2 regions of the Ruminococcus sp. D54t1_190329_F1 genome follow, and region 2 is predicted to be linked to the other one. Evidence: riboswitches for the same ligand, from Rfam matches in the RefSeq annotation. Region 2 holds a riboswitch; the other holds the start of a gene.

Region 1 (4,305 bases), on a different contig from region 2:
AGGCGCCTGCAAAATAAATTGCAGACGCCTTTGTCTTTTACGTTGTTGATTCTTTTTCTTAAGTTGTTCGTATTATAGTTTATGTAAATGGATATGTATTGTAAAAAACGATACCAGAGCATGTTTGAAATATTTCCAACACTATTTTTACAAAATCATCTACAGATATGTTATAATGGGAGTATCTGTTGAATATCGTTAAAAGAAATATTATGCTTCCATTCAGCATAGAACATTAAAGCATTAATGAAAAGATACTTACGAGGTGTAAAGCTTATGAAATACAGAGATGAGTTCCACATTGCATCCACTGCGATTCTGCTCAGTGTGGCCATGGTGGGAATTTCCGTAGTCGTTCCCAAAGAAAACAGAGTACCAACTGCCAAGACCACATTAACAGAGGCTCCTGAAACAGCTGCAGAAGCGGAAGCTGCACAGCAGGAAGAATTTCCAATTTACAGTCAGGACAGTAATTATGACGAGACTTACGATTACAGCCAGGGAGATAGTTCCTACGATAACAGCTATGATTCTTCTGGCGGTGATTCTTCAGGAAGCGACCAGATCACTTATCCTACTGAGGATTCTGGAGATAGCTCAGGAAGTGACACTTCCGATATTCCGGATTATACAGAAGATACCTCCGATGATTCCGGACAAGATAACGATGAGAACTGGGATTATATTGATAATGGAGATGGTTCTGGTTCCGATAACGGAGGAAACTATACGGAGGATACCTCCGATCAGGATATTGAATACTATGAATAAAAAGAATCCTGCCCGGCAGGGCTTGGAAATTCCAACAGAATTTCCTGCTACATAATAAAATCCCCGGATTTCCGGGGATTTTATTATTATCTGATCTTATTCAAAAATCCAAATGGTTCCTTATCTTCCAGAAAATGCATCAGCATATATGCCGTCATGATCGCTACATTCTCTTCCTTCAGAATCCGCTTCACTTCCTCGCGGTCCGCCAGAATCACTTCAATCTCTTCCGTATCTTCCTGTGCCTTGGAACTGATTTCGCCGCTGGCATATCCATATACAGTCGCACAAGACTCGTCTGTCATTCCTACAGTAGTGAAATAAGGCTTCTGGTAAGCTTCTGCTACCGGAATGGGATCAAGCTTCAGTCCGGTTTCCTCGTACATTTCACGAATTGCGCCTTCATGGTAATTCTCATCCGGCTCTACCAGACCAGCTGGAAATTCATAAATATAATCGCCTAATGTATAACGATATTGGCGAATCAACACCACTTTGTCATGTTTTTCGCCATAAATGCTATAAATGATCACACCGTCCGGATTGTTCTTATGTGTCACCATTTTCAAGCTGTCTACATCTTTTGCACGGGAAGACACAAAATAGTTTACCGGGGTATTGTGCACACTGGTGGCTTTTACATTATAAAGGTTTACATAACGATTATCTGTCTGTTTGGTAATGCTGTTGATTTTTCCCATAGGAACCTCTTTTCGTCAGTTCTTGCTGTTCTGGTCAGAGGTCTATCTAGATCTCACCAAGGAACAGAGAATCAGTCACCGCGAAGAATCACACGAATTCTTTTATAAATAAAGAACACGATCACTGAGGTTAATGTGTATTTGAATAAATTGAATGGTACAAGGATCATAATTGCAAAAGTAAGAAGGTTGGTTACACCGCTGTGTACTGCTGCACCCATTTCAATAAATGCCTGTACCGGCATTCCAAATGCCTTGCCGTATGCAGGAAGAAGTACAAATGCGTTTACAAAGCATGCAAGCACTGTGGTAAGAATTACACCAGCTGCCATACCTGCCACTGCATGTGTTCTTGTCTTCTTATGCTGATAACGATAGATCAGTCCGGCTGGAACTACATAAGAACAGCCAAAGAGGAAGTTTGCCACATCACCAACGCCTGCTGTCATAGTTCCCTTAGTTACCAGATGTACCAGAATCTTCACCAGTTCGATCAGTATACCTGCTACAGGTCCCATTGCAAAAGAACCGATCAGTGCTGGAATCTCAGAGAAATCCAACTGATAAAAGGACGGTGCCAGAAATGGCAGCGGTACCTCAAAATTCATCAACACACCTGCCACAGCGCCTAACATTGCTACCTGGGCAATGGTTCTGGTGCGGCTTCGCTCCATTACATTTCCATTTTTGATTACTTGTTCGCTCATACTCATTGCTCCTTAAATTATAATATTTAAAGAAAATTTCTGCAAGTATGGGATTAAAATGTTACCAGTAAACAGTAACGGTTACTGTTCACCAGTAACGTTAAAATCACCACATAAAAAGCCCCGAAATCTCTTCCGGGGCAATGAGCACGTACAAAAAAATCAACCGATCTAAATATTCTGCGCGTTCTTCTCTCATCCAGACTTTACTGTCGGTTTTGGAATTTCACCAAATCAGCCGCCAAAGCGGGTCGCGGACTATACCGCCGGTAGGGAATTTCGATTTCCAAGGATTTCGATCACCCTGCCCCGAAGAAATTTTCTTTTCATGGTGGATTATACAATAGAAATAGGATAATTTCAATAGGAAATCTATTTGTACATTTATTTCATATTTTCTATTATATATCTATTATCATTTGTCTTTATTTGCCTCCACAACATGCACATCCATCTGCGGATACGGAATAGAAATTCCGTTGGCATCAAAAGATTCTTTGATTTTCTCATTCAGCCGCCATTTGATCTTCCAGTATTTATCGGTGGGAACCCAGACGCGAAGCCCCATGACTACGGCGCTGTCAGCAAGTTCGTCTACAAAGACCAGCATGTCTTTGTCCGATTTGGTTCCGGGATCTTCCTGTAAAATGTGCTGCAAAAGCTTTTTTGCTTTCTTAATATCAGAATCATAGGAAATTCCCACTTTGATTTCCAGGTTACGCAAATTCTGCGCAGTTACATTGATAATGGTGCTGTTGGATAATTTTCCATTTGGAATGATTACATGCTTATTGTCAATGGTGATCAGGGTCGTATAGAACATCTCAACCTTATATACGGTTCCCTCCGTCCCACCAGCCTGATCCTGTATAATATAATCTCCTACCTGAAATGGCTTAAACAAAAGTAGCATAACGCCGCCAGACAGATTCTCCAGACCGCCCTGCAAAGCAAGACCAATGGTAACGCCGGCAGTTCCCAGAAGAGCTGCTACTGAAGATTCCTTCACACCGAAATTAGTAGCTATATTAAAAATCAGAATCAGATACAGCAAAAATTTTCCAAAAGAACAGATGAACTGGGCAACCCCCATGTCTATGCCGGCCTTTTCCATGGAACGCTTCGCAACTTTCAGCAGCCACTTGATCAGCTTTGTTCCCACATAAAAAGCTACAATAGAAAGAACCACTTTCATTCCGAAGCTGATCAAATCCGGAATATGACCGTTAAAGTAAGCCTTGATCTGATCCCAGTTGGAGCTTACTTTATCCACTGTTTCCTGGACAGTCTCCTGAACTGCATTCTCTATAACCTGTCCTTCCAAATTCCCATCTCCTTTTTTCAGTCCTTTCCCGTAAACAATTCTGTTTCTTGCTATCCAAAAACAATTTCGTCCTGTTTTCCACCGGAAATTCATTTTGGAAACAAATTATCCACCGTCTACTGCAAGACTCTCCACAGTATCAACTGCGCTGCCAGAATTAACGGCACACCCAGACGGAATTTCCATTTTCTGATTTTATGATGAAAAAATTGCATTCCAAGAAGAGCTCCAGCGGAACCGCCAATGGCAGCCACCGCAAGAAGCTGGGCTTCCGGGATGCGCCACTGTTTCCGGATGGCTTTCTGTTTATCGATGCCATACATCCCGAATGCTGCAATATTAACGAAAACCAGATATACAACAAGAATATTTTCTAACATTTTAATCCAACTCTCTAATTTCCCTGCCAAACACGCTATAAAGCGTGTTTGAAAAAGGCTTTCTACAAGGCAATGGCAAGAGAAATAATGTTTTCCCTCTTCTCTTTATTTATTTAATCCCTTCATAGAAAGGCTGATCCGGTTCTTCTTCTCATCCACACCGAGAACACGAACCTCCACAACATCTCCAACGCTTACAGCTTCCAACGGATGTTTGATAAATTTTTCACTCATCTGGGAAATATGAACAAGTCCGTCCTGATGAACTCCGATATCAACAAAAGCTCCGAAATCGATTACGTTGCGGACAGTTCCTTTCAGGATCATACCCTCTTTCAGATCCTTGATATCCAGTACATCTGTGCGGAGAATCGGCTTCGGCATCTCATCACGCGGATCTCGTGCCGGTTTCTCCAGCTCTT
Region 2 (4,305 bases):
ATCCGTGCGGCTCTGACATGGCCGAAAGCAAAAGTAATCGGTATTGATTATTGGGGCGCTGTGTACAATTACAGCAAGGCACTCTGCGAGAAAAATGCTGCAAGTGAGGGCGTGGCTTCCCGCTGTGTATTTCAGCACGGTGATGCGAAGCAGCTGGATTTTCCTGATGAGAGCTTTGATGTGGTCATCAGCAACTATGTCTATCACAATGTCATGGGTGCAGATATGCAGAAACTGCTGCTGGAAAGCCTGCGGGTATTGAAAAAAGGCGGCGTCTTTGCACTTAACGATGATATGAAACAAAAGATGTACGGTGACATGGAAGGTTTTGCGCAGAAACTGCGGGATATGGGGTATGAGGAAGTACGACTTGTTGATACCGCACAGGAAGCTTTTGGCGCCCACCGTCGGGCTGCCATGATGATGCTAGGTTCTTCCCGGTTGCTTGTCGGTAGAAAGTAATGTATCAAAACAGGAGGTTTGGCTATGTCCAAGTTAGGAGTCGTGGAGGATACACTGTTCGTCCCTATGCTGGGAAGAATTTATGCTAGTGAGCATTACCCGCAAATTTTATATGATAAAAAAGCATTGGAATTGAAAAAGAAGCTGCCTTCAGACTTGATTAAACAGAATATGCAGAGCCAGTATACCCTTTTGGCCTCTGCTTCCCGGTCTGCTAATATGGATCGGATTATTCGGACTTTTCTGGAACGCAGACCGGACGGTGTGATTGTCCAGTTGGGCTGTGGTCTGGAGACAACCTATCACCGATGTGATAACGGAAAGACACACTGGTATGCCGTGGATCTGCCTCATGTAATCGAATACCGGCGGGGACTTCTTCCCGAACCAGAGAGGGAATTATATATTTCCGGGGATGCCTTTGCAAAGGATTGGATCAAAAAAGTTCGCAATGATGTATTTGATGCTCCTATTCTCGTTACTGCAGGCGGGTTATTTCATTATTTTGAGGAACATAAGGTCATTGCCCTTCTGCGTATGATTGGGCAATTTGGAAATATGGAAGTTGTTTTTGATACGGTGAACAAAAGAGGAATGACCATGATGAAGAAAAAATATATGAAACAGGTCGGCCATGCCGATGCACAAATGTTCTTTTATGTGAATTCAGCGGAAGAACTGGCAGCAAAGATCGGGGGTAATGTGAAGGTGATTGCGGAGGAACCATACTATCGTTACATCCCTAAAAATGGCTTAAAGCTATCCACAAAGGTCAGTATGACAGTTTCTGATCAATTCAAGATGGTAAAGATGATACATCTAAAACTATAGTGGATATACAATATCAGAGAGAGAGAACTTTATCATTTTTTCGGACGCACTGATGAAACACCATCAAAAGCCGCTTTCTATCACCAGCGTGCAAAATTAAAAGATAATGCACTATGGGAACTTTTGCAAATCTTTAACCAGAAGCTTCAACCAACTCTATACAGAAACCGTTATCGTTTGGTTGCTTGTGACGGTTCTGTTGCTGATGAAGTCGATCCGGAACTTCTGGCAAAAGTATTGGCTAATCCAGAGATGTGGGCATTGCTCAATTCACTGGCGAAAACGATGAAGTAATGAAAAATAGTGAAAAAATAGTGTAATTTTAATGAAAAAACAATTCATAAAACGATATAATATATGGATAAAATGAGGATATTTATTGTGTATATGGATATTCTATCTCCATCAGTAAACTAAGTAAAATAAAAATTCTGCTTTACAAACAACAGATAAAGTATTAAAATAAACAAAAAGATATCTTCAGGGCAGGGTGAGATTCCCTACCGGCGGTAAAGCCCGCGAGCCGAGAGGCATGATCCGGTGAGATTCCGGGGCCGACAGTACAGTCTGGATGGAAGAAGATGATAGTACAGTTGATTTTTTGTATGAATGAATGTAGTATCAGAGCTCTGAGATGGTGATCCATTTCAGAGCTTTTTATATAGGAAAATCAGACATTCATTTATCAATCATATGTAACAGATCAATTCCACCCTGCAGATATTTCTGCAGGCTTTTTTTGTATCTGGTACATCGTTTTCGAAATAACTATACCATTCACTTGTCTGTGAATCCGATTGCACATGTTTAAAAGCCTCGGCGTAGCCCAGGCAAAGAACAGGAATAAGAAAGAAGGAATAGAAATGACGGATCAGGAATATATGCTTCGGGCTATTCAACTGGCCAAAAAAGGAGAAGGCTGGACGAATCCCAATCCTATGGTAGGGGCAGTGATCGTAAAAGACGGAAAGATCATCGGGGAAGGCTATCATAAAAAGTATGGAGAACTTCACGCGGAACGTAATGCAATTGCTTCTCTTACAGAATCAGCAGAAGGTGCGGTGATTTATGTCACGTTGGAGCCTTGCTGTCATCATGGTAAAACACCTCCATGTACGGAAGCGATCATTGAACAGAAGATCAGAAAAGTGGTGATCGGTTCCAGAGATCCGAATCCGAAAGTGGCAGGAAAAGGTGTACAGATGTTAAGGGAAGCCGGTGTAACAGTAGTTGAAGATTTTATGAGAGAAGAATGTGATCAGCTGAACCCGGTGTTTTTCCATTATATTACTACGAAGACCCCTTATGTGGTAATGAAGTATGCCATGACACTGGATGGGAAGATCGCAACGAAAACAGGAGCATCAAAATGGATCACCGGAGAATCTGCACGAAAAGAAGTACAGCATATGCGGCATCAGTACATGGGAATCATGGCTGGTATTGGAACTGTGCTTGCAGATGATCCGATGTTAAACGTCCGGGTAGAAGGCTGGAAAAGTCCTGTCAGGATTGTGTGTGACAGTAAGCTCAGGATCCCGCCGGGCAGTCAGATTGTAAAAAGTGCGGAAAAGTACCGGACGATCGTGGCTTATGCAGAACAGAAAAATGCAAAAGAGAAAATAAAAATATTACATACCATGGGAGTTGAAACCATTTACTGTCCCGACGAAAAGAATCAGATAGACCTTAAGAAGCTGATGGCAGATCTTGGAAACAGAGGCATTGACAGCATCCTCCTGGAGGGAGGAGGTACGTTAAATGACAGTGCACTGCGAGCTGGAATTGTAAAGGAAGTACAGGCTTTTGTGGCACCAAAGCTGTTTGGCGGTGTGGCTGGGAAGACACCGGTAGAGGGTATTGGAGTTGAACTGCCGTCTGAAGCAGTGGAACTGAAATATACAGATATCTGTCAGATCGGTGAGGATATCCGGATAAAATGTCAGGTGTGTGATAAAAAACAGGAGGAATCATGTTTACAGGAATCGTAGAAGAGAAAGGAAAAGTCCGTTATATACAGCTGACAGGGGAATCAGGGATCCTGGCAGTGAAAGCCCGGAAAGTCCTGGAAGGGACAAGGATCGGTGACAGTATCGCTGTGAATGGTGTGTGTCTGACAGTTACGTCGATTCAGCCGGACGGATTTACTGCCGATGTGATGGCAGAGACGATCAGAAGAAGCAGTCTTGGCAGCTGCAAGGCCGGAAGCCAGGTAAACCTGGAACGTGCAATGGCTGCAGACGGTAGGTTCGGGGGACACATAGTAAGCGGCCATATTGATGGGACTGGCGTGATACGTTCCATGCTCCGGGAAGAAAATGCCATCTGGGTATCAATTGAGACATCGCCACAGATTTTGCATCTGATCGTGGAAAAAGGATCCGTCTGTATTGATGGGATCAGCCTGACAATTGCAAGGGTTGATGAAGCTGGTTTTCAGGTGTCGGTCATTCCACATACAGGAGAAGAAACCACTCTTTTGGAAAAGGTGCCGGGGGATCTGGTTAATCTGGAAAATGATGTGATCGGAAAATACGTAGAAAAACTGCTTGGCATCAGAAAAAACGAAGAAGAGAAAAAAGAATCCGGAATTACGATGGAGTTTCTTGAAGAATTCGGGTTTTAGAACAGGAGGATATACACTATGTCACAAAATTATCAGTACAACACAATTGAAGAAGCACTTAGGGATCTTAAGGAAGGAAAAATAGTTCTGGTCACAGATGATCCGGACAGAGAAAATGAGGGAGATCTGATATGTGCGGCAGAGTTTGCGACCAGGGAAAATATTAATTTCATGGCGACCTATGCAAAGGGTCTTATCTGTACACCGATGAGTGCAGAAATTGCGGCGAGATTGAACTTTCCGCCGATGGTTGCGGAGAACACGGACAATCACAGTACAGCATTTACCGTGGCAGTAGATCACGCAGATACAACCACAGGTATCTCTGCGGAAGAGCGCTCCTATACTATCATGAAGTGTGTGGATGATCAGTCAAAACCGGAGGA

What was found. A riboswitch is a leader RNA that binds a small molecule or an ion and turns the genes downstream of it on or off. The one in region 2 is predicted to bind FMN.
Region 1: linked by a shared signal. The riboswitch ahead of I2D69_RS06635 (ECF transporter S component) and the one ahead of ribD (bifunctional diaminohydroxyphosphoribosylaminopyrimidine deaminase/5-amino-6-(5-phosphoribosylamino)uracil reductase RibD) in region 2 are both predicted to bind FMN.

What each region holds. Positions count from the first base shown of each region.
Region 1 covers NZ_JADNDC010000011.1:21,708-26,012, reverse strand. Annotated here, with positions in the region: gene I2D69_RS06645 (hypothetical protein) at 277-771, shown strand; gene I2D69_RS06640 (NUDIX hydrolase) at 858-1,472, opposite strand; gene I2D69_RS06635 (ECF transporter S component) at 1,544-2,179, opposite strand; FMN riboswitch at 2,363-2,500, opposite strand; gene I2D69_RS06630 (mechanosensitive ion channel domain-containing protein) at 2,595-3,503, opposite strand; gene I2D69_RS06625 (DUF1294 domain-containing protein) at 3,620-3,883, opposite strand; gene I2D69_RS06620 (Tex family protein) at 3,989-4,305, opposite strand, start outside.
Region 2 covers NZ_JADNDC010000022.1:55,256-59,560, forward strand. Annotated here, with positions in the region: gene I2D69_RS11600 (class I SAM-dependent methyltransferase) at 1-462, shown strand, start outside; gene I2D69_RS11605 (class I SAM-dependent methyltransferase) at 487-1,293, shown strand; FMN riboswitch at 1,766-1,880, shown strand; gene ribD (bifunctional diaminohydroxyphosphoribosylaminopyrimidine deaminase/5-amino-6-(5-phosphoribosylamino)uracil reductase RibD) at 2,157-3,284, shown strand; gene ribE (riboflavin synthase) at 3,266-3,919, shown strand; gene I2D69_RS11620 (bifunctional 3,4-dihydroxy-2-butanone-4-phosphate synthase/GTP cyclohydrolase II) at 3,938-4,305, shown strand, end outside.